2 regions of the Streptomyces sp. NPDC086077 genome follow, and region 1 is predicted to be linked to the other one. Evidence: riboswitches for the same ligand, from Rfam matches in the RefSeq annotation. Region 1 holds a riboswitch; the other holds the start of a gene.

Evidence for each region. A riboswitch is a leader RNA that binds a small molecule or an ion and turns the genes downstream of it on or off. The one in region 1 is predicted to bind glycine.
Region 2: linked by a shared signal. The riboswitch ahead of gcvP (aminomethyl-transferring glycine dehydrogenase) and the one ahead of gcvT (glycine cleavage system aminomethyltransferase GcvT) in region 1 are both predicted to bind glycine.

What each region holds. Positions count from the first base shown of each region.
Region 1 is NZ_JBFBJT010000061.1:8,512-18,760, reverse strand. It holds gene AB0O67_RS19210 (MerR family transcriptional regulator) at 1-910, shown strand, start outside; gene AB0O67_RS19205 (EF-hand domain-containing protein) at 961-1,173, shown strand; gene AB0O67_RS19200 (glycoside hydrolase family 25 protein) at 1,271-1,828, opposite strand; gene AB0O67_RS19195 (L-serine ammonia-lyase) at 1,898-3,265, opposite strand; gene glyA (serine hydroxymethyltransferase) at 3,332-4,594, opposite strand; gene gcvH (glycine cleavage system protein GcvH) at 4,609-4,986, opposite strand; gene gcvT (glycine cleavage system aminomethyltransferase GcvT) at 5,095-6,213, opposite strand; glycine riboswitch at 6,364-6,463, opposite strand; gene AB0O67_RS19175 (AAA family ATPase) at 6,685-7,353, shown strand; gene AB0O67_RS19170 (enhanced serine sensitivity protein SseB) at 7,426-8,205, shown strand; gene AB0O67_RS19165 (enhanced serine sensitivity protein SseB C-terminal domain-containing protein) at 8,294-9,079, shown strand; gene AB0O67_RS19160 (ABC transporter permease) at 9,482-10,249, shown strand, end outside.
Region 2 is NZ_JBFBJT010000024.1:5,427-15,675, reverse strand. It holds gene AB0O67_RS10000 (amino acid transporter) at 1-201, shown strand, start outside; partial or broken gene AB0O67_RS09995 (DUF1707 domain-containing protein) at 404-646, opposite strand; gene AB0O67_RS09990 (helix-turn-helix transcriptional regulator) at 764-1,159, shown strand; gene gcvP (aminomethyl-transferring glycine dehydrogenase) at 1,260-4,145, opposite strand; glycine riboswitch at 4,320-4,418, opposite strand; gene AB0O67_RS09980 (PRC-barrel domain-containing protein) at 4,533-4,904, shown strand; gene AB0O67_RS09975 (DNA polymerase IV) at 4,915-6,264, opposite strand; gene AB0O67_RS09970 (MerR family transcriptional regulator) at 6,329-7,012, opposite strand; gene AB0O67_RS09965 (bifunctional nuclease family protein) at 7,274-7,747, opposite strand; gene AB0O67_RS09960 (MerR family transcriptional regulator) at 8,236-8,967, opposite strand; gene AB0O67_RS09955 (FHA domain-containing protein) at 9,011-9,970, opposite strand; gene AB0O67_RS09950 (DUF881 domain-containing protein) at 10,032-10,249, opposite strand, start outside.

The DNA.
Region 1 (10,249 bases):
CGACGACAGCACCGGTCCGTTCACCATCGGCGAGCTGGCCCGGGTCACCGGACTGACCGTCCGTACCATCCGCTACTGGTCCGACGAGGACGTCCTGCGCCCGGTTGCCCGCTCCGCGGGCGGCTACCGGCTGTACGACGCCGAGTCCGTGGCCCGTCTGGAACTGATCCGCACCCTGCGCGAGCTGGGCCTCGGCCTGGACGACGTACGCCGGGTGCTGGCCGGTGAGACGACGGTCGCCGAGGTGGCCGCGGCTCACGTGGTGGCGCTGGACGCGCGGATCAGGGCGCTGAAGGTGACCCGCGCGGTGCTGTCGACCGTGGCGCGACGCGGCTCGACCGCAGAGGAGATGACGCTCATGAACAAGCTGGCGCGGCTGTCGGCCGCCGAACGGAGCCGGATCCTGGAGGAGTTCGTGGACGAGATGTTCCAGGGGCTGGACACGGCGGACCCGGTGATCCGGGAGCGGATGCGCACCATGGCGGTGGACCTGCCGGAAGAGCCGACTCCCGAGCAGGTGGACGCCTGGGTGGAGCTCGCCGAGATGCTCCAGGACCCGGGATTCCGGGCCCGGATGCGGAAGGTGGCCGAGTTCAACGCGGCCGACCGGGGGCCCGACGTGCCCGCGGGGGCGTCGCTGTGGTTCGCCCGGCGGCTGGTGCAGCTGGGCGCCGAGGCCCGGCGGCGCGGCATCGCCCCGGAGTCGCCCGAGGCGGCACAGGTCCTGCGCGACCTGCTCGGCGACGCCGACCCGGCCGACGTACTGGAACGGCTGCGCTCCAGTACCGAGGACGGGGTCGCCCGTTACCGCGAGTTGCTCGCCGTGGTGAAGGGCGGTGCACCGGCCGCCGCGCACCGTGAGGAGTTCGCATGGGTGGTCGCCGCACTGGAGGCTCGGGTGGGCGGATAATCTGACCTGCGTCAGTACGACGGAACAGCACGAGACAGAGGGGCGGATCGGTGGCGGACATCGAGGAAGCGCGCAAGCAGTTCGAGCGGATCGACACGGACGGTGACGGCCGGATCACCTCCAAGGAGTTCAAGACCGCTCTGGCGCAGGGGGGCGACTGGAACGTCACCGAGGCGGTGGCCGATGCCATCATCGCCAGCCGCGACCTCGACGGCGACAAGCTCCTGTCGTTCGACGAGTTCTGGGCGCATCTGAACAAGTGACGCCTGGCGTACGGGGGTGCCCGCGTCCCTGAGGGGCCGCGGGCACCCCTTCGACATGCCCGGCGTCCGACCCGCACGTTCCGGATCCGGGACGGGTTCAAGCGTCGTCGGCCCACTTGCGCAACGCCGCCTTGCCGGCGAAGTCGGCCACGTTCGTGTCGACCGGGTCGTCCGTGTACTGGTGGAATCGCCACTTCGCCTTGATGCGTGGCTTGCCCGCGGTGACGTAGTCGGCGATCCACAGGCCGTCGCCCGCGTAGGACGTGGTGTCGACATTCAGCCAGAAGTGGCGGTTCGCATACAGCACGACGCGGTTGTTCGGCCGCAGTTCCTTCACCGTGCGGATGAACCTGTCCTTCTCCGCGTTGCTCGCATGCGTCCCCTCGCCCGTGGTCTCCCAGTCGACGGCGAGGATGTCGCCGGCCCGTTCCGGGGCCTTGCTGACGAAGTACTCGGCCTGGGCGGTGAGGTTGCCTGGCCACAGGAAGTGGTAGAAGCCGACGACCAGGCCGGCGTCCCGGCCGCGTTTCGTCTGGGCGGCCAGTTTGGGGTTGACGTAGGAACGGCCCTCCGTCGCCTTGATGAAGACGAAGGAGAGGCCGTCGGTGTCGTAGGTGCTGGACTGGTAGGAGCTGACGTCGATGCCACGCAACATGGGGACTCCCGGATGTGGCTGTGGGGGACGGGAGTTGATGATTCCCCCTGACGGCGCCGACGAACGCCCTCAGCACTCGATGATGTTCACCGCCAGCCCGCCCCGGGCCGTCTCCTTGTACTTGACGCTCATGTCGGCGCCGGTGTCCTTCATGGTCTTGATGACCTTGTCGAGGGAGACCTTGTGGCTGCCGTCGCCGCGCATCGCCATCCGGGCCGCCGTGACCGCCTTCACCGCGGCCATGCCGTTGCGCTCGATACAGGGGATCTGGACCAGGCCGCCGACGGGATCGCAGGTGAGGCCGAGGTTGTGCTCCATGCCGATCTCGGCGGCGTTCTCGACCTGTTCGGGGCTGCCGCCGAGCACCTCGGCGAGGGCGCCCGCGGCCATCGAGCAGGCGGAGCCGACCTCGCCCTGGCAGCCGACCTCGGCGCCGGAGATGGAGGCGTTCTCCTTGAACAGCATGCCGATCGCGCCCGCGGCCAGCAGGAAGCGGACCACGCCTTCCTCGTCGGCGCCCGGCACGAAGTTGATGTAGTAGTGGAGCACCGCGGGGATGATGCCGGCGGCCCCGTTGGTCGGCGCCGTGACGACCCGTCCGCCGGCCGCGTTCTCCTCGTTCACCGCCATCGCGTACAGCGTGATCCACTCCATGGCGAGGGCCTTCGAGTCGCCCTCGGAGCGCAGCTTGCGCGCGGTGTTCGCGGCGCGACGGCGCACCTTCAGTCCGCCGGGCAGGATGCCCTCCCGGGTCATGCCGCGCCCGACGCACGCCTGCATGACCTGCCAGATGTCGAGCAGTCCGGCGCGGATCTCCTCCTCGGTGCGCCAGGCGCGCTCGTTCTCCAGCATCAGGGCCGAGATCGACAGGCCCGTCTCCTTCGTCAGGCGCAGCAGCTCGTCGCCCGTGCGGAAGGGGTACTTCAGGACCGTGTCGTCCAGCTTGATGCGGTCCGCGCCGACCGCGTCCTCGTCGACGACGAATCCGCCGCCCACCGAGTAGTACGTCTTGGACAGCAGCTCCGCCCCGGAGGCGTCGTACGCCCACAGGGTCATGCCGTTGGCGTGGTAGGGCAGGGCTTTCCGGCGGTGCAGTTTCAGGTCCGCGTCGAAGTCGAAGGCGACCTCGCGCTCGCCGAGGAGCATCAGCCGGCCGGTGTTCTTGATCGCCTCCACCCGCTCGTCGGCCGTCTCGACGTCCACCGAGCGCGGCGAGTCGCCCTCCAGGCCGAGCAGCACCGCCTTGGGCGTGCCGTGCCCGTGGCCGGTCGCGCCCAGGGAGCCGTACAGCTCGACGCGCAGCGAGGTCACGGAGTCCAGCAGTTCCTCGCCGCGCAGCCTGCTGGCGAAGATGCGGGCCGCGCGCATGGGGCCGACCGTGTGGGAGCTGGACGGGCCGATGCCGATCGAGAACAGGTCGAAGACCGAGATGGCCACGGTGACTCCTTGGGGCAGGGGGTGGTGCGGTGGGCCCCACGCCGGTGTGGAGCCCACGGGGTGGAACTACTTCGTCAGACCGGGGTACAGCGGGTGCTTGTCGGCGAGGGCCTTGACCCGGGCCTTGAGCGACTCGGCGTCGTACGACGGCTTCAGCGCCTCGGCGATCACGTCCGCGACCTCGGTGAAGTCGTCGGTCGTGAAGCCGCGGGTGGCAAGCGCGGGTGTACCGATCCGCAGTCCGGACGTCACCATCGGCGGGCGAGGGTCGTTCGGGACGGCGTTGCGGTTGACCGTGATGCCGACCTCGTGGAGCCGGTCCTCGGCCTGTTGGCCGTCCAGTTCGGAGTCGCGCAGGTCGACCAGGACCAGGTGGACGTCCGTGCCGCCGGACAGCACGTCCACGCCGACCGCCTTGGCGTCGTCCTTCACCAGCCGCTCGGCGAGGATGCGCGCGCCCTCCAGCGTACGCCGCTGGCGCTCCTTGAAGTCCTCGGAGGCGGCGACCTTGAAGGCGACCGCCTTCGCGGCGATCACATGCTCCAGCGGGCCACCCTGCTGACCGGGGAAGACGGCAGAGTTGATCTTCTTGGCCAGCTCGGCCGTGGAGAGGATCACACCGCCGCGCGGGCCGCCCAGCGTCTTGTGGGTGGTGGTGGTCACGACATGGGCGTGCGGCACCGGGTTCGGGTGCAGCCCGGCCGCGACGAGACCGGCGAAGTGGGCCATGTCGACCATGAGGTACGCGCCGACCTCGTCGGCGATCCGCCGGAAGGCCGCGAAGTCCAGCTGCCGGGGGTACGCCGACCAGCCGGCCACGATCAGCTTCGGCTGGTTCTCCTTGGCGAGGCGCTCGACCTCGTCCATGTCGACCAGGCCGTCCTCGCCGACGTGGTAGGCGACCACGTCGTAGAGCTTGCCGGAGAAATTGATCTTCATGCCGTGGGTCAGGTGCCCGCCGTGCGCGAGGTTCAGACCCATGATCGTGTCGCCGGGCTTGAGCAGCGCGAACATCGCGGCGGCGTTGGCCTGGGCGCCCGAGTGCGGCTGCACGTTGGCGTGCTCGGCGCCGTACAGCTCCTTGACGCGGTCGATCGCGATCTGCTCGATCACGTCGACGTGCTCGCAGCCGCCGTAGTAGCGCCGGCCGGGGTAGCCCTCGGCGTACTTGTTGGTCAGGACCGAGCCCTGGGCCTCCATGACCGCGACCGGGGCGAAGTTCTCCGAGGCGATCATTTCGAGGGTGGACTGCTGGCGGTGCAGCTCGGCGTCGACGGCGGCGGCGACGGCCGGGTCGTACTCGTGCAGGGGGGTGTTCAGGACGGACATGTGGCTACGACTCCTCAGCCGGCGGTGTGGGCGGCGTACTCGTCGGCGGAGAGCAGGTCGGCGGGCTCCTCCGCGATCCGCACCTTGAACAGCCAGCCGCCCTCGAAGGGCGCGGAGTTCACCAGCGACGGGTCGTTCACCACGTCCTCGTTGATCTCGGTGATCTCACCGCTGACCGGGGAGTACAGGTCGCTGACCGACTTGGTCGACTCCAGCTCGCCGCAGGTCTCGCCCGCGGTCACCTGGGAGCCGACCTCGGGGAGCTGGGCGTAGACGACGTCGCCGAGCGCGTTCGCCGCGAACTCGGTGATGCCGACCGTCGAGACGCCGTCCTCGGCGCCCGACAGCCACTCGTGCTCCTTGCTGTAGCGCAGCTGCTGGGGGTTGCTCATGGCCTGAATTCTCCTGTACGCGGGGGAGTGCTGTTGAAGGGGGGACCGCTGGGACTGCGTGTGAGCAGGCAAAAGGTGCGCCGGGCCCGGCGGACCCGGGTTCAGTGTCTACTTCTGGCGCTTGTAGAAGGGCAGCGCCACGACCTCGTACGGCTCGTGGGTGCCCCGGATGTCCACGCCGACTCCCGGCGTGCCGGCGGCCGCGTGGGCGGCGTCGACGTACGCCATCGCGATCGGCTTGCCGAGCGTGGGGGAGGGGGCGCCGGAGGTGATCTCGCCGATCACCTCGCCGCCGGCGACGACGGCGTACCCGGCGCGCGGCACCCGCCGGCCCTCGGCGATCAGCCCGACGAGAACGCGCGGCGGACTGGCCTCCGCGCGGGCTGCGGCCTCGGTGAGCGCCTCGCGCCCGACGAAGTCGCCCTCCTTCTCGAACTTCACCACCCGGCCGAGCCCGGCGTCGAAGGGGGTGAGGGAGGTGGTCAGCTCGTGCCCGTACAGCGGCATGCCGGCCTCCAGGCGCAGCGTGTCCCGGCAGGACAGCCCGCACGGGATCAGGCCGACGCCCGCGCCCGCCTCGGTCAGGGCCTCCCACAGCGCGACGGCGTGCTCCGGCTTCACGAACAGCTCGAAGCCGTCCTCGCCGGTGTACCCGGTGCGCGCGATCAGTGCCGGGACGCCCGCGACGGTGCCGGGCAGCCCGGCGTAGTACTTCAGCCCGTCCAGGTCGGCGTCGGTCAGCTGCCTCAGGATGCCGGGGGACTCCGGGCCCTGCACGGCGAGCAGGGCGTAGGCGTCCCGGTCGTCGCGGACGGCGGCGTCGAAGCCTTCCGCGCGCTCGGTCAGGGCGTCCAGCACGATCTGCGCGTTGCTCGCGTTGGCCACGACCATGTACTCGGTCTCGGCGAGCCGGTAGACGATCAGGTCGTCCAGGATGCCGCCGTCGGCCTGGCAGATCATGGTGTAGCGGGCACGGCCGACGCCTACGGAGGCGATGTTGCCGACGAGCGCGTGATTCAGGAGCTGGGCCGCCTGCGGTCCGGTGACCGTGATCTCACCCATGTGCGAGAGGTCGAACAGTCCGGCCTTCGTGCGCACCGCGAGGTGCTCGTCGCGCTCGGAGCCGTAGCGCAGCGGCATGTCCCAGCCGGCGAAGTCGGTCATGGTCGCGCCCAGCGAGCGATGCAGCGCATCGAGCGCGGTACGACGGAGTGCGGTACTGCTCATCGGTCGGTCTCCCAAGGCATGACGGCGAGGTCGTTCCTCCCCATCTGTCATCGGAACCTGAGAGGTTCGCCATGACCGCCCAGGAAGGGGGAACCATGGCTTGCACCTTGGGTGGAGCCACTGCGGCAGCGGCCCGCTTTTCAGATGTGCCTCGCCCGCGCGGTAACGGGGCCTGAGAGATTCAAGGGAGGGACTTGCTCCTTCGGCGCCCCAGTCACGACGTGCCTGGGAACTCTCCCGCGCGGATTCAAGCGGCCGGTATGCAGTTGGCGGGCACATCATTGCACGCATCGTTCGCCCGCGGCAGGGGGACCTTCAGGTGGGGGCACGCAGTGTCCACGAGCGGGCACAGTGTGTTGTAGCAGGCTTGTTGCTGGAAGCGGACGGAAACGCGAGACGCCGCGCATTACCTTCTCTTTACACTCGACGGGGACGGGAACTCGTGAACCGCCCCAGGGGAGGACGATCACGGTGAACAGGACCACGGCCTACGCGACCACCGCGGGCCTCGCACTGCCCAAGCAGCCGACCGCCTCGGCCCGGGAGGCGTGCGGCCCGCTGCCGTTCCCCGTGGTCCGCGACCTGCGTGACCGGGCGGGCCGCAGTCCGCACGCCCTGCTCTTCGGCCCTCGCGACCTCGTCGTGATCACCGGCCTGCCCGGCAGCGGCAAGTCCACCCTCATGCGGCGCGCGGTCCGGGCCGGGCGCATCGACTCCCAGGACACCCGCGACCGCTGGGACACCAGCACCCCGGGCTGGCTGCCGTACGCGGTGTACCGCCCGCTCGTCCGGCTCGGCCACTACGCCGGGCTGCGCCGCGCCCTGCGCACCGGCGAGGGCGTCGTCGTCCACGACTGCGGTACGCAGGCCTGGGTGCGCGCCTGGCTGGCCCGCGAGGCCCGCCGCCGGGGCGGCACCCTTCACATGCTGCTGCTCGACGTCACCGCCGAGCAGGCCCTGGCCGGCCAGCGCGAGCGGGGCCGCGGCGTCTCGCGGTACGCGTTCCTGCGCCACCGCCGCGCCGCCGCCCGCCTGCTGCGCCGTTCCGAGCGCGGCGACCTGCCGCGCGGCTGCGGCGCCGCGATCCTCCTCGACCGGGCGGCGGCGAACACCCTGCGCAGAATCGGCTTCACGGGCTGACGGCACCGGCGGTGGGGAGGGCGGGTTAGCCTTTTCAGCCGGTAGCACTGGTACGGAGCAGGCGGTAGGCAGATGGACTTCCCGGGGGACTTTCCGGCACAGACGCACCCGCATCCGCACGGCGGATGGCCCGGCAACGAGCTGGAGGAGGTGCTCTCGGCGTCCCTCGGCGTGCCGTCGGCCGGTGGCCGCATCGTCGAGGTGCTCGCCCGCAGCTTCGTCTGGGTGCCGCTGCCCAACGGCGGCGGCCCCGACAGCGGCCCCCTCGACCTGCCGGGCATGGAGATCGACGGCCAGGCCTACGTCCCGGTCTTCAGCTCCGAGGAGCAGTTCCGCCAGGTCGCCGGCTCCCACATGTCGTTCACCGTCGCCCCCGCCGTCGAGTTCGCCCGCGGCCTGCCCCCGCAGGCCGGCATCGTGGTGAACCCCGGCGGCGTGGTCGGCCTCCCGCTGCCGCCCGCGGCGGTCGCCGAACTCGGACGCGCCGGCCGCACCCCCCTGGACGGTCTCGCGAGCGGCGGCCGGGTCCGCCTCTTCGAGCCGGACTGGCAGGACGACCCGGTCGACTTCCTCACGGCGGCGTCCGCGGAGTTCGAGGCCGTCGGCGTCGTCACCACGGCCCGCCGCTGCCTGGCGGCGATCGAGACGGGGGAACCCATGATGTTCGTGGGCGTCGAACTCTCCCAGTGGGAGGGCGACCTGCGCGCCGCCCCGCTGGACGCCCTCGGCCGCGCCCTGGGCCGGGTCCCGGTCAGGTGGCCGGTCAACCTGGTGCTGATGGACGTCGCCCAGGACCCGGTGGTCTCGTGGCTGCGGGACAGGGTCCGGCCGTTCTACCAACGGGCCGTGTAAGACCTCCCCGAGGGGCAGCCGACCAGGAGCGCGGGCGGGCTTAAGCTAGGGCGCAAAACGAGGGCGTTGCACGAAGGGGCGGTAACAAGTGAGCGCGAGCGGCACCGCCGCGGCCGGCCAGGTCGAGCACATGCTGCGCCAGGTGACGCCGGGGCGCTACGACGCCTACGAAGCACTCCTGCGGGCCCTCGCGACCCCCGGCCCCGGCCAGATCTGGATGCTGCTGTGGCACGGCCAGGCCGGCAGCCCCGACGCCCAGTACGGAAACATGGAGGTCGACGGCTACGGGTACGCCCCCTGCGTCACCTCCGCCCAGGAGCTCTCGGCGAGCGGCTGGAACCGCTCGTACGAGGTGGTCGACGGCCTGGACGTGGCCCGCACCCTCTACCCCGACCACTACGGCCTCTGGCTGAACCCGCACGCCCCCGGCGGCGGCGTCGGCATCCCCTGGCTGGACCTGCGCCGCATCGCCACCGGCCTCGACCGCCAGCCCGCCGGACCCCTGCGGCTGTCCGAACCCGGCATCCAGATCCCGCAGTTCTACGCCCTGCTGTCGCAGAACGCGCACCGCACCCCGGCCGTCCGCTCCCTGCGCCGCGCCTGGGTCCAGCCCGCGCTCGGGGCGCCGTACCTCGCCATCGGTCTCGATGTGTACGACACCTCCCCGCCCGCCGTGGACTCGGTACGCGCGATGATGCAGCAGTCCATCGGCGCGGTCCCGGACGGCCTGCCGGTGTCGACGGTCGCGATGTCCGACGAGTTCGACCCGGTCGCGTTGTGGCTGCGTGCCAACGCCCGGCCCTTCTACGACCGTGAGGCCCACGCGGCCCCGGCCCCGTCCGTCGGCGGGTATGGGTATCCCCGGCCGCACTGAGGGGGGTTCGCGGAGCAACCGGCGCTGTCCCACTGCGCGAACCGGGTTGGGAGCAAGTCAGCCCCGGGGTGCATTCTGCCGAGCACGCCCAGGCTCCGTGCCCGCCGCACGAGCTGGTCGACGCGCTCAACCATGTGATCCGGACGGACCCGAGGCTGTTCCGGTCCGGTTCGCATGACGTTCGGTGGCCGCACCCTTACGTCCGGATACCGGATTCCTGCAGCTTGCATCACGGTTACGCATCCTTTCGCGGCCAAGTCTGGCGACAGATCGGCAAAGCGTTGAAGACTCCCGCTCCAGGGGTGTTCACCCCTGTGCACGACGGATTGATACAGAACGAACATGCCGCTACAGCGGCAAGGGCGGGCCCGGCTACCGCCGGTCGAGAGGGGTCCCTGCTAGATGACGGCACCATTGCACGACCCGACCGTGGAGGCGGCCCCGAGTGCGGCTGAGGAAGCGGAGTTGGTCAGCAGCGACACGAAGGCCGTTCAGGGACGGTCCCTTGGGCGCATCGCCTGGGAGCGTCTCAAGCGGGACAAGCTCGCCCTGGTGGGCGGCATCGTGGTGCTCTTCCTCATCCTGGTCGCCGTACTCGCACCAGTGATCACCGGCCTCGTCGGGCAGGACCCGGAAGCCCATCACGAGGATCTGATCGACCCGCTGTTCGGTACTCCGATCGGCTCGTTCGGCGGCATCAGCGGTGACCATCTGCTCGGCGTGGAACCGGTCAGCGGCCGCGACATCTTCGCCCGAATCGTCTACGGCGCTCAGATCTCACTGCTTGTCGGATTCCTGTCCGCCGTGGTCGCGGTGGTGCTCGGCACCGTGCTGGGCATCCTCGCCGGCTTCTTCGGGGGCTGGGTCGACTCCGTCATCAGCCGCGTGATGGACGGGTTGCTGGCCTTCCCCCAACTGCTGTTCATCATCGCGCTGGTCTCCGTCATGCCGAACGAGATGCTGGGCTTGAGCGGCACGGGCGTGCGCCTGTTCGTGATGATCCTGGTCATCGGCTTCTTCGGCTGGCCCTACATCGGACGAGTGGTGCGCGGTCAGACACTCTCGCTGCGGGAGCGCGAGTATGTCGAGGCGGCCCGGTCGCTGGGCGCCGGGCGGCTCTACATCCTCTTCAAGGAATTGCTGCCCAACCTGGTCGCGCCGATCATCGTC
Region 2 (10,249 bases), on a different contig from region 1:
CTGGCCGCCCTGCTCCTGCACGTCCGCGACGCCACGGGCAGCACCCCGCACATCTACTTCGAGTGGACCGAGGGCAACCCCTTCGCCAACTTCCTGCGCTTCTTCCTCTTCGGCCAGGGCGAGGTCGCCCCGGTCACCCGTGAGGTCCTGCGCGTGGCGGAACCTGACGTGACCCGGCGGCCCCGCGTGCACACAGGCTGACGGTCTCGTCCCCTACGGCGACGGGCCCACGTCAGCGCCCCGACCCACCAACCCAGCCCCGCCCCGCCGCACACCTCAGCGCCACCGACCACCATCCCCACGCCGCCCGCCGCCCGCCGCCCGCCGCACACCTCAGCGCCACCACCCCCGCCGCGCCGCCCCGGCCGGCACCCGCCCGTAACTGAGCCGGCCGCCCACAACTGCCCTCCTGTTCGATGCGGACGACGTCCTTCGCCCCGGCCGGGACGGGCAGGTCACCGATCAGCACGGCCAGCTCCCCCATCGTGCGCGCGGTCAGGGCCGCCTCCACCCGCTCCTCCAGCTCGTCGCCGGTCAGCCGCCCGTCCCCGGCGGCGGCGGACAGCACCTCGACCACCCGGTCCCGGTCCGCATGCGATGCCCTCACCTCGGACGTCACACCCGCACGCGACAACTCGGCTGACACACCCTCACCCCGATCGCCCCTCCGGCACGGCCTGTCACGCACTAACGCTATATCGCGATATATCCAATGGCCAACCCCCCGTCCACCCCCGGCGATCCCCGCCCTATCGTGACCGGCATGCACTCCTACACCATCGGCCAGGCCGCACGGCTCCTCGGCGTGAGCCCCGACACCGCGCGCCGCTGGGCGGACGCCGGCCGGGTGGCCACCCACCGCGACGACAGCGGTCGGCGGCTGATCGAGGGCAAGGACCTGGCCGCGTTTTCGGTCGAGCTCGCCAGGACGGGGAGCGGCGAGGAGGAGGCCCCGTACACCTCGGCCCGCAACGCCTTCCCCGGCATCGTGACCGCCATCAAGCTCGGCGACGTCGCCGCCCAGGTCGAGATCCAGGCCGGCCCGCACCGCCTGGTCTCCCTGCTGACCCGCGAGGCGGTCGAGGAGTTGGGCCTGGAGGTCGGCATGGAGGCGACGGCCCGGGTCAAGTCGACAAACGTACACATCGACAGGGCCTGACCGGCCGCCGGGTCCTTCCCGAGAAGACAACGAGGGCCCCCGCAAAGGGAGCCCTCGTCCACCGACGTCGGTCCTGCCCCGACCGACGCCGTCTCGTTCCTCAGTCCTCGTACGCGTCCAGCGGCGGGCAGGAGCACACCAGGTTCCGGTCACCGAAGGCCTGGTCGATACGGCGCACCGGCGGCCAGTACTTGTCGGCGACCGACACCCCGGCCGGGAAGACGGCCTCGTCCCGCGAGTAGGCGTGGCTCCACTCGCCGCCCAGCAGGCCGGCGGTGTGCGGAGCGTTGCGCAGCGGGTTGTCGTCGGCCGGCCAGTCGCCCGCGCCGACCTTCTCGATCTCCGCGCGAATCGCGATCATCGCCTCGCAGAACCGGTCGAGTTCGGTCAGGTCCTCGGACTCGGTCGGCTCGATCATCAGCGTCCCGGCCACCGGGAACGACATCGTCGGCGCGTGGAACCCGTAGTCGATCAGCCGCTTGGCCACGTCGTCGACGCTGACGCCCGTCGCCTTCGTCAGCGGCCGCAGATCGATGATGCACTCGTGCGCGACCAGCCCGCCCGGACCGGTGTACAGCACCGGGTAGTGCGGCTCCAGCCGCTTGGCGATGTAGTTGGCGCTCAGCACGGCCACCTGCGTGGCCCGCTTCAGGCCCTCCCCGCCCATGAGCCGCACATAGGCCCACGAGATCGGCAGAATGCCCGCCGAACCCCACGGCGCGGCCGAGATCGGCCCCACCCCGGTCTCCGGTCCGGCCTCCGGCTGCAGGGGGTGGTTCGGCAGATACGGCGCCAGGTGCGACCGCACGGCCACGGGACCGACGCCCGGACCACCGCCGCCGTGCGGGATGCAGAACGTCTTGTGCAGGTTGAGGTGGGACACGTCGCCGCCGAAGTGCCCCGGCTTCGCGAGCCCCACCAGCGCGTTGAGGTTGGCCCCGTCGACGTAGACCTGACCGCCGGCGTCGTGCACCTGGGCGCAGATGTCGGCGACGTGCTCCTCGAACACACCGTGCGTGGACGGGTACGTGATCATCAGCACCGACAGCTCGTCCCGGTACTGCTCGATCTTCGCCCGCAGGTCCTCGACGTCGATCTCGCCGTCCCCGGCGGTCTTCACGACGACGACCTTCATGCCGGCCATGACGGCGCTCGCGGCGTTCGTGCCGTGCGCGGAGGACGGGATCAGGCACACGGTCCGCTGCGCGTCGCCGTTGGCCCGGTGGTACCCGCGCACGGCGAGCAGCCCGGCCAGCTCACCCTGCGACCCGGCGTTCGGCTGCAACGACACCTTGTCGTACCCGGTGACCTCGGCGAGGCGGTCCTCCAGCTCATGAATGAGCGTCAGGTATCCCGCCGCCTGCTCGGCCGGCGCGAACGGATGCAGCTGCCCGAACTCCGGCCAGGTGACCGGCTCCATCTCCGTGGTCGCGTTGAGCTTCATGGTGCAGGAGCCCAGCGGGATCATGCCTCGGTCGAGCGCGTAGTCGCGGTCGGAGAGCCGGCGCAGATAGCGCAGCATCGCGGTCTCGGAGCGGTGCTGCTGGAAGACCGGGTGCGTCAGGTACGCGTCGGTACGCAGCAGCCCGTCGGGCAGCGCGTCCTGCGTGCCGCCGTCCAGCGCATCGATGTCCGCCTGGACACCGAACGCGGCCCATACGGCGGCCAGTTGGTCCCGTGTGGTGGTCTCGTCACAGGCCATGGAGACGTGGTCGGCGTCGATCGGCCACAGGTTGACGCCGTTCTCGCGCGCGGCGGCGGTGACCTCGTCCGCCCGGCCCGGAACCCGCGCGGTGACGGTGTCGAAGTAGGCGCCGTGGACGATCTCGGCGCCGCCGTCACGCAGGCCCGCGGCGAGGATCGCGGCGTACCGGTGGGTGCGCTGCGCGATGCCCCTCAGCCCCTCGGGACCGTGGTAGACGGCGTACATCCCGGCCATCACGGCGAGCAGCACCTGCGCGGTGCAGATGTTGCTGGTCGCCTTCTCGCGCCGGATGTGCTGCTCTCGCGTCTGGAGCGCCAGCCGGTAGGCCTTGTTCCCGTCGGCGTCGACGGAGACGCCCACAAGCCGTCCGGGCAGGCTGCGCGCGAACTTCTCCTGCACCGCCATGTAACCGGCGTGCGGCCCGCCGAAGCCCATCGGCACACCGAACCGCTGCGTCGTACCGACCGCGATGTCCGCGCCCAGCTCACCGGGCGACTTCAGCAGCGTCAGCGCCAGCAGATCCGCGGCGACGGTGACGAGCGCGCCCAGCCCGTGCGCCTGGTCGATGACCGCCTTGATGTCGCGTACGGCCCCGGAGGCGCCCGGGTACTGGATCAGCACACCGTTGATCTCACGGTCGGCGACCTCAGCCGGAATGCCCTCGGCGAGGTCGGCGACGACCACCTCCACCCCGGTCGGCTCGGCGCGGCCCTGGATCACGGCGATGGTCTGCGGCAGCGCGTCCGCGTCGACCAGGAAGAGGCCCTTCTTGTTCTTCCCCATGCGCCGGGAGAGCGCCATCGCCTCGGCCGCGGCCGTGCCCTCGTCGAGCAGCGAGGCACCGGAGGTCGGCAGCCCGGTGAGGTCGGCGACCACGGTCTGGAAGTTCAGCAGCGCCTCCAGCCGGCCCTGCGAGATCTCCGGCTGATAGGGGGTGTACGCGGTGTACCAGGCCGGGTTCTCCATGACGTTGCGCATGACGACCGGCGGGGTGAAGGTCCCGTAGTAGCCGAGCCCGATCATGGAACCCAGCACCTGGTTGCGGTCGGCGAGGGAGCGCAGCTCACGCAGCACCTCCGCCTCGGTGCGCGCGCCCGGCAGATCCAGGGAGTCGGCGTTCTTGATCACATCCGGTACCGCGGCGGCGGTGAGCTCGTCGAGCGAGCCGTAGCCGACCTGCGCGAGCATCTTGGCCCGCGCCTCCTGGTCGGGCCCGATGTGGCGCTGCTCGAACGGGATGCCCTGTTCGAGTTCGGAGAGCGGAATGCGCTGGGCGGTCATTGCGGAGGCCTCCTGGTCTGACGCGACCTTCGAGGGACACCCCGGCACGGGTGCCCCGACGGCCTCCCCCTCTGTCATCTCAACCTGAGAGCTTCACCGGCCGCCCGAGGACGCCCGGCTTGCACCGTCGGTGAGAGCGGGAGCCGTGACACCCGCTCTGCTTTCCAGAGTGACCTCGTCCGTGCGGTACGTGGGCCTGAGAGATTCCGGGGAGGATTTGCTCCTTCGGCGCCCCCGGTGGTGGTCTCCGGAGGACTCTCCCGCACGGGGTCAGCAGCCGTTTGCCAGAGTACCAGCGAGGTCGACACCCGGGCGTTCGAGTGGCCGCCTTCCTCAATGTGCTCTTTTGTAGTGCTTACGGATGAGGTGCGAGCGAGTGGAGGGCCCGTGCAGACCGACATCGATCCGCGCAACCTGATCGGCCGCAAGGCATTCGACCGCCACGGCAGCAAGATCGGCACCATCGACGAGGTCTACCTCGACGACGCGACCGGCGTACCGGAGTGGGCGGCCATACGGACCGGCCTGTTCAGCAGGGACGCCTTCGTCCCACTGGAGCCGAGCGAGCTGATCGACGGCACTCTGCACGTCCCCTTCGAGCGCGCCCTGATCAAGGACGCCCCCGACTTCGGCGTCGGCCGGCACCTCTCCCCGGAGCAGGAACTCCAGCTCTACCACCACTACGGCCTCGACGTGGCCGCTCCCCCGGCGCTGCCGGACCGCGACTTCGGCAAGCTGGCGGGTTCGGACGAGACGTGACCCCGGAGGCTCAGCCCTGGAGCTCGGGTCTTCGCGCCACGAGTGGCAGCGGCTCCGCCGGCTCCAGCGCGGGATCGTCGACCCTGAAGGTCCGCACCCGCCCCGGCTCCGACTCGGGGGTCTCGAACCGCACGGTCACTCTCCCCAGCCCGCTGCCCTGTACCCATCCGTGTCCGTACTCGGCGTGCCGCACATCGTGTCCGGCGGCCCACCGCCGCTCGACGGGCCCGGCCTCCTCCCGCTCGGGCTCTTCCGCCACGTCCTCCACCTGCCCCTCGTCCCGCTCCTCGGCCGCCTGCGCGAACAGATCCTCCTGCGTGTAGTCGGCCAGCCCGCTGACCCCGACCCCCAGCAGCCGCACGCCCCCGGTGGTGTCCACGGAGTCCAGCAGCCGGGCCGCCGCCTCCCGCACCACCGCCGGATCGTCCGTGGGCCCACGCAGCGTCTCGGACCGGGTCAGCGTCGAGAAGTCGTACCGCCGCACCTTCAGTACGATCGTCCGCCCCGAGAGTCCGGCCCCGCGCAGCCGCCGCACGCACCGGTCGGCGAGCCGCTGCACCTCCAGCCCGACCCGGACCCTGTCGTGGATGTCCACGTCGTAGGTGTCCTCGACCGACACGGACTTCGCCTCACGCTCGGCGACCACCGGCCGGTCGTCGAGGGCCAGCGCCATCGCGTACAGCGCGTGCCCGTGCGCCCTGCCCAGCAGCCGTACGAGCTCGTCCTCGCCCGCCTCGGCGATCTCGTCGACCGTGGTGATACCGGCCCGGCGCAGATGGTCGCCCGTCGCGGGTCCCACCCCCGGCAGCGTCCGCACCGACATCGGCCCCAGCAGATCCCGCTCCGTACCCGGCTCGATCAGCACCAGACCGTCCGGCTTGGCCTCCTCGGAGGCGATCTTCGCGAGCATCTTCGAGGCGGCGAGCCCTACGGACCCGGTGAGGCCGGTGACGGCCCGTATGTCGGCCCGCAGCCTGACGCCCGCCAGCCGCGCCGACTCTCGGTCCCAGGCCGTCCCCCCGGCCTCCAGGTCGACGAACGCCTCGTCCAGGCTCAGCGGCTCCACCAGCGGCGACAGTGCCCGCAGCAGGCCCATCACCTGCTCGCTGATCGTCCGGTACAACCCGAAGCGCGGCACCAGATAGGCGGCGTTCGGCGCGAGCCGGCGCGCCTGGCCCATCGGCATCGCCGAATGCACCCCGAACACCCGGGCCTCGTACGAGCAGGTCGCCACCACTCCGCGCGGCCCGAGCCCACCCACGATCACGGCTTTCCCGCGCAGGCTCGGCTTGGACGCCTGCTCCACCGAGGCGAAGAAGGCATCCATGTCGAGATGCAGGATCGTGGGCGCGGTTCTCACATGTCCGATGCTGCCTCATGCCACTGACAACGCCCGCGCGGCACGAGCCGCCGCCGACAGTGCCTCAGACGGCCCGGTTGCGCCGCCGTGCCAGCTCGTCCGCCGGGTTGTGCCCGAGGAGCGTCTCACCGGTGTCGATGCGTTCTCCGTGCAGCTGCGACAGGGCGCTCTCCACGTCCCGCCAGACCACGCCGACGGCGATCCCGAAGATCCCCTGGCCGCCCTGGAGCAGCGCGTGCACCTCGTCGGGCGAGGTGCACTCGTAGACGGTGGCGCCGTCGCTCATCAGCGTCATCCGCTCCAGGTCCCGGAAGCCACGCTCCCGCAGGTGCTGGACGGTGGTGCGGATGTTCTGCAGCGACACCCCGGTGTCGAGGAATCTCTTGACGATCTTCAGAACGACGACGTCGCGAAAGCTGTACAGGCGTTGCGTGCCGGACCCGTGGGCGGGCCGCACGCTCGGCTCGACCAGACCCGTCCGGGCCCAGTAGTCCAGTTGCCGATAGGTGATGCCGGCGGCCGCGCAGGCCGTCGGACCTCGATAGCCGATCTCCTCGGACGCCATGGGCGCCGCCCCTCCGCCGCCGGGAACGGCCATAGGTCGCTGCGGCGCGTGATCACTCGCCCTGCCGTGCGGAGGGTACCCCCCACTCGGGCGAAGCTGAGAGCTCGGGGGAGGGTACGGACCGCTCTCCCCGAAACTGCGTCCGGGGGCACCCCCAGCCGTACCGTCGCCGCTGCTTCTCACGCCGACCTCCGTCCTTGACCTGCCTTCTCGACGGTAGGCAGTCACCAAGGGTGCGTCAACGATCGCCACACTCGGCACGCCGAGTGATAATCACCCTAAGAGTGGTTTCCCGCACCCCATCGCGGGGAAAGGCTAGCCGAATGCTCTGTCGGGAAGCCGCATGACGCTCTCACTCGCCGCCGGCACGTGCCGGGGCGGGGAGCACGGCCCGGACACACACCGGCCCGCCGCGGACCCCCGGCCCGCGCGGGCCGCCACCACTCACTGGCTGCTGCTGCCGAAGTCCTCGGGCGAGATCTGGTCGAGGAACTCCCGGAACTTCTCCACCTCGTCCTCCTGCTCGTCGGGGATCGCGATACCGGCGTCGTCGAGCACCCCGTCACTGCCGTAGATCGGCGTGCCGGTGCGCAGGGCAAGCGCTATGGCATCGGACGGGCGGGCGCTCACCTCGACGCCGCTGGCGAAGACCAGCTCGGCGTAGAAGACGCCTTCACGCAGGTCCGTGATGCGTACTTCGGTGAGCTCCTGGCCGACGGCCTCCAGCACGTCCTTGAACAGGTCGTGGGTCAGCGGTCGCGCGGGGGCCATGCCCTGCTGGGCGAAGGCGATCGCCGTCGCCTCCCCCGGCCCGATCCAGATGGGGAGGTAACGGTCGCCTCCCACTTCGCGCAGGAGCACGATCGGTTGGTTGGAGGGCATTTCGACCCGGACACCTACGACATCGAGCTCGTTCACACAGCAACCCTAGGCCGTGCCCGGGACGTTTGGGTAGTCGGGCCGTCATCCCCCACGCGATCCGGCCGCCGCCCGCCAGCTCGGCGCGCTCCCCCTGATGAGCGGGACATACCCCCGCGGCTCCTGAGGCGCGGACAATCCGGGGCCCTGAGGTGCGGACAACCCGGCGCCCCTGTCCTGGGGCCACGACACAGCTCAGCCCCTTGAGCCCCCACCGGCCTTGCTCAGCCGCTCACCGAGCCGCCACCAGGGGGGCCCACACGCCGCACGGCGACCCCGCCATGAGGCACACCGGCAGCAGCACAGCTCCTTGAACCGGCGCCGGCGCCTGGCCCTGTGCACCCATCGGCGGACCCCGAGGCTCCGCGCAACCATCAGCGGGCCCCGGGCCTGGGCCCGGGGCAATCCTCACGGCCCACGCACAGCCCGCCCTGCCCGAGCGCACACTTCCGCAGGCCGCCTCGCACGGACCGCCCCACACAACCCGCTCAGGGCAACCGCACCCCGAGCGCACTCTGCACCAGCGCCGCGTGCAGTTTCACCGTGAGCCCCGCCAGCTCCTTCGCCCGGGCCTCAGCATGCGCCCTCGTCTGGGGGTTCCGATGCCTCTTCAGCGGAGCCACCACCTGGTCCACGAGCCCGGCCTCACGGTCGGCCGCGGCCTTCATCGCGCGCAGATGCCGCGGCTCGATACCGGACCGCCCGAGCTCGACGATGAGCGCCGACACGGTGACCGCCTCGGCGTCGTAGACCCCGTCCGCCACTGGAGTGACCAGCCCGTACGACTCCCACTCGGAAAGCTCCCGCTCACCGATCCCGGCCGCTGCCAGCAACTCCGCCCGTGCGATCCGGGACGCCGTCGGCCCGTCGGCTAGCCCGGCCTCGCCGTCACGCTGTCGGCCCAGCGTCGGCAGCCGCAGCTGCTCGCCGCGCTCCATCGCGTCAAGGTGCTCACGGATCACCTTGAGCGGCAGGTAGTGGTCCCGCTGCATCCGCAGCACATGCCCGAGCCGCTCCACGTCCCCCGGGCCGAACTTCCGGTACCCCGAGGGCGTCCGCTGCGGCTCGATCAGCCCCTCCGACTCCAAGAAGCGGATCTTGGAGATCGTGACCTCGGGAAACTCCTCGCGCAGCACGTTTAACACCGTGCCGATACTCATCAGCCCGCTGTCCGTGGCGGCGGCACCGTACCCGGAGCCGCCGCTCGGTGTGTGACGCATGGAACTTCCCTCGGAGTTTCTCCGGACGGACTCCGGAGGAGGGTCAGATGCCCTGCCTGCTCGCGTGGAAGACGAGCCGGTACTTGCCGATCTGCACCTCGTCACCGTTCGACAGAGCGACCTGGTCGATCCGCTCCCGGTTGACGTACGTGCCGTTCAGGCTGCCGACGTCGGCCACCGTGAACGACCCGTCCGGGCTGCGCCGGAACTCCACGTGGCGGCGCGAGACCGTCACGTCGTCCAGGAAGATGTCGCTCTGCGGGTGCCGCCCGGCCGTGGTCAGGTCGCTGTCCAGCAGGAAGCGGCTGCCCGAGTTCGGCCCCCGGCGCACCACCAGCAGCGCGGAGCCCAGCGGCAGCGCGTCCACCGCGGCCTGCGCCTCGGGAGACAGCGTGGGCAACTGTGTCTGACCGGTGACCTCGGCGTCGTACGCCTCGAGACCGCTGATGGAGATCGTGGAGGTCGTCTCGGACGGACGCTCGGGCGTCACCCCCGGCCGCAGCGGCGCACCGCAGTTGGAACAGAAGCGGCTGCTCTCCGCGTTGCGGTTACCGCACCTCGTACAAACCAGGGCCGACATGGACGGATCCTCCTGCCGCGGCTGCCCCGCAGGGGCGTGGGACGCGTACGGGTCGGCGGAAAACCCTCCACCCGCACTTGAGGTTGACGGTTGCCCGAAACCTATGCCGCCGGCCTGGGCAGGGTCAACCGACGGCGCGCCCTGACCACCGGAAATGTCGCCACCCGGACCAGCGACCTGGTCCCGGAACAGCGGGCGCTGGCCCTCCGCGTCAGGCTGTGCGCGATGCCGAGCGGTCGCGTTTTCGCGACCCTCTCGCGCGCTCTTGCCGAACAACTTCGCAAACAACTTCACGGGCGATTCCCCTTGACCGAAACAGACCCGCCCGTGGGGCAGGACGAACCCTGATTGCACACACTGGTCGACCCGGACATCCTCACAACGTCCGTATCCACCAGACAGTTTCCACCACGCACCACCCAATCGGTGCGCCGACCCCCCGCAACCTCATGCCCTCCCCGGACGTCCGCCATGCACCGCCGGTTCACTGGGAGGACGACCGAGCGTAGTCAGGTCGCTTCACCGCTCGCAAGGCGTCCACGACGATCTTGTCCGACCGCTCGACAGTCACGGTGGCCTGCTCCTTCTCAAGCGTCTGCACCACGCCTCCTGGGATGTTGAGCGCCGGTTCGAGGTCCTGCGACTTGCCGATGACCTTGAAACGATAGGGAGCGTTGATCTTGTTCCCGTCGACGCTCACAC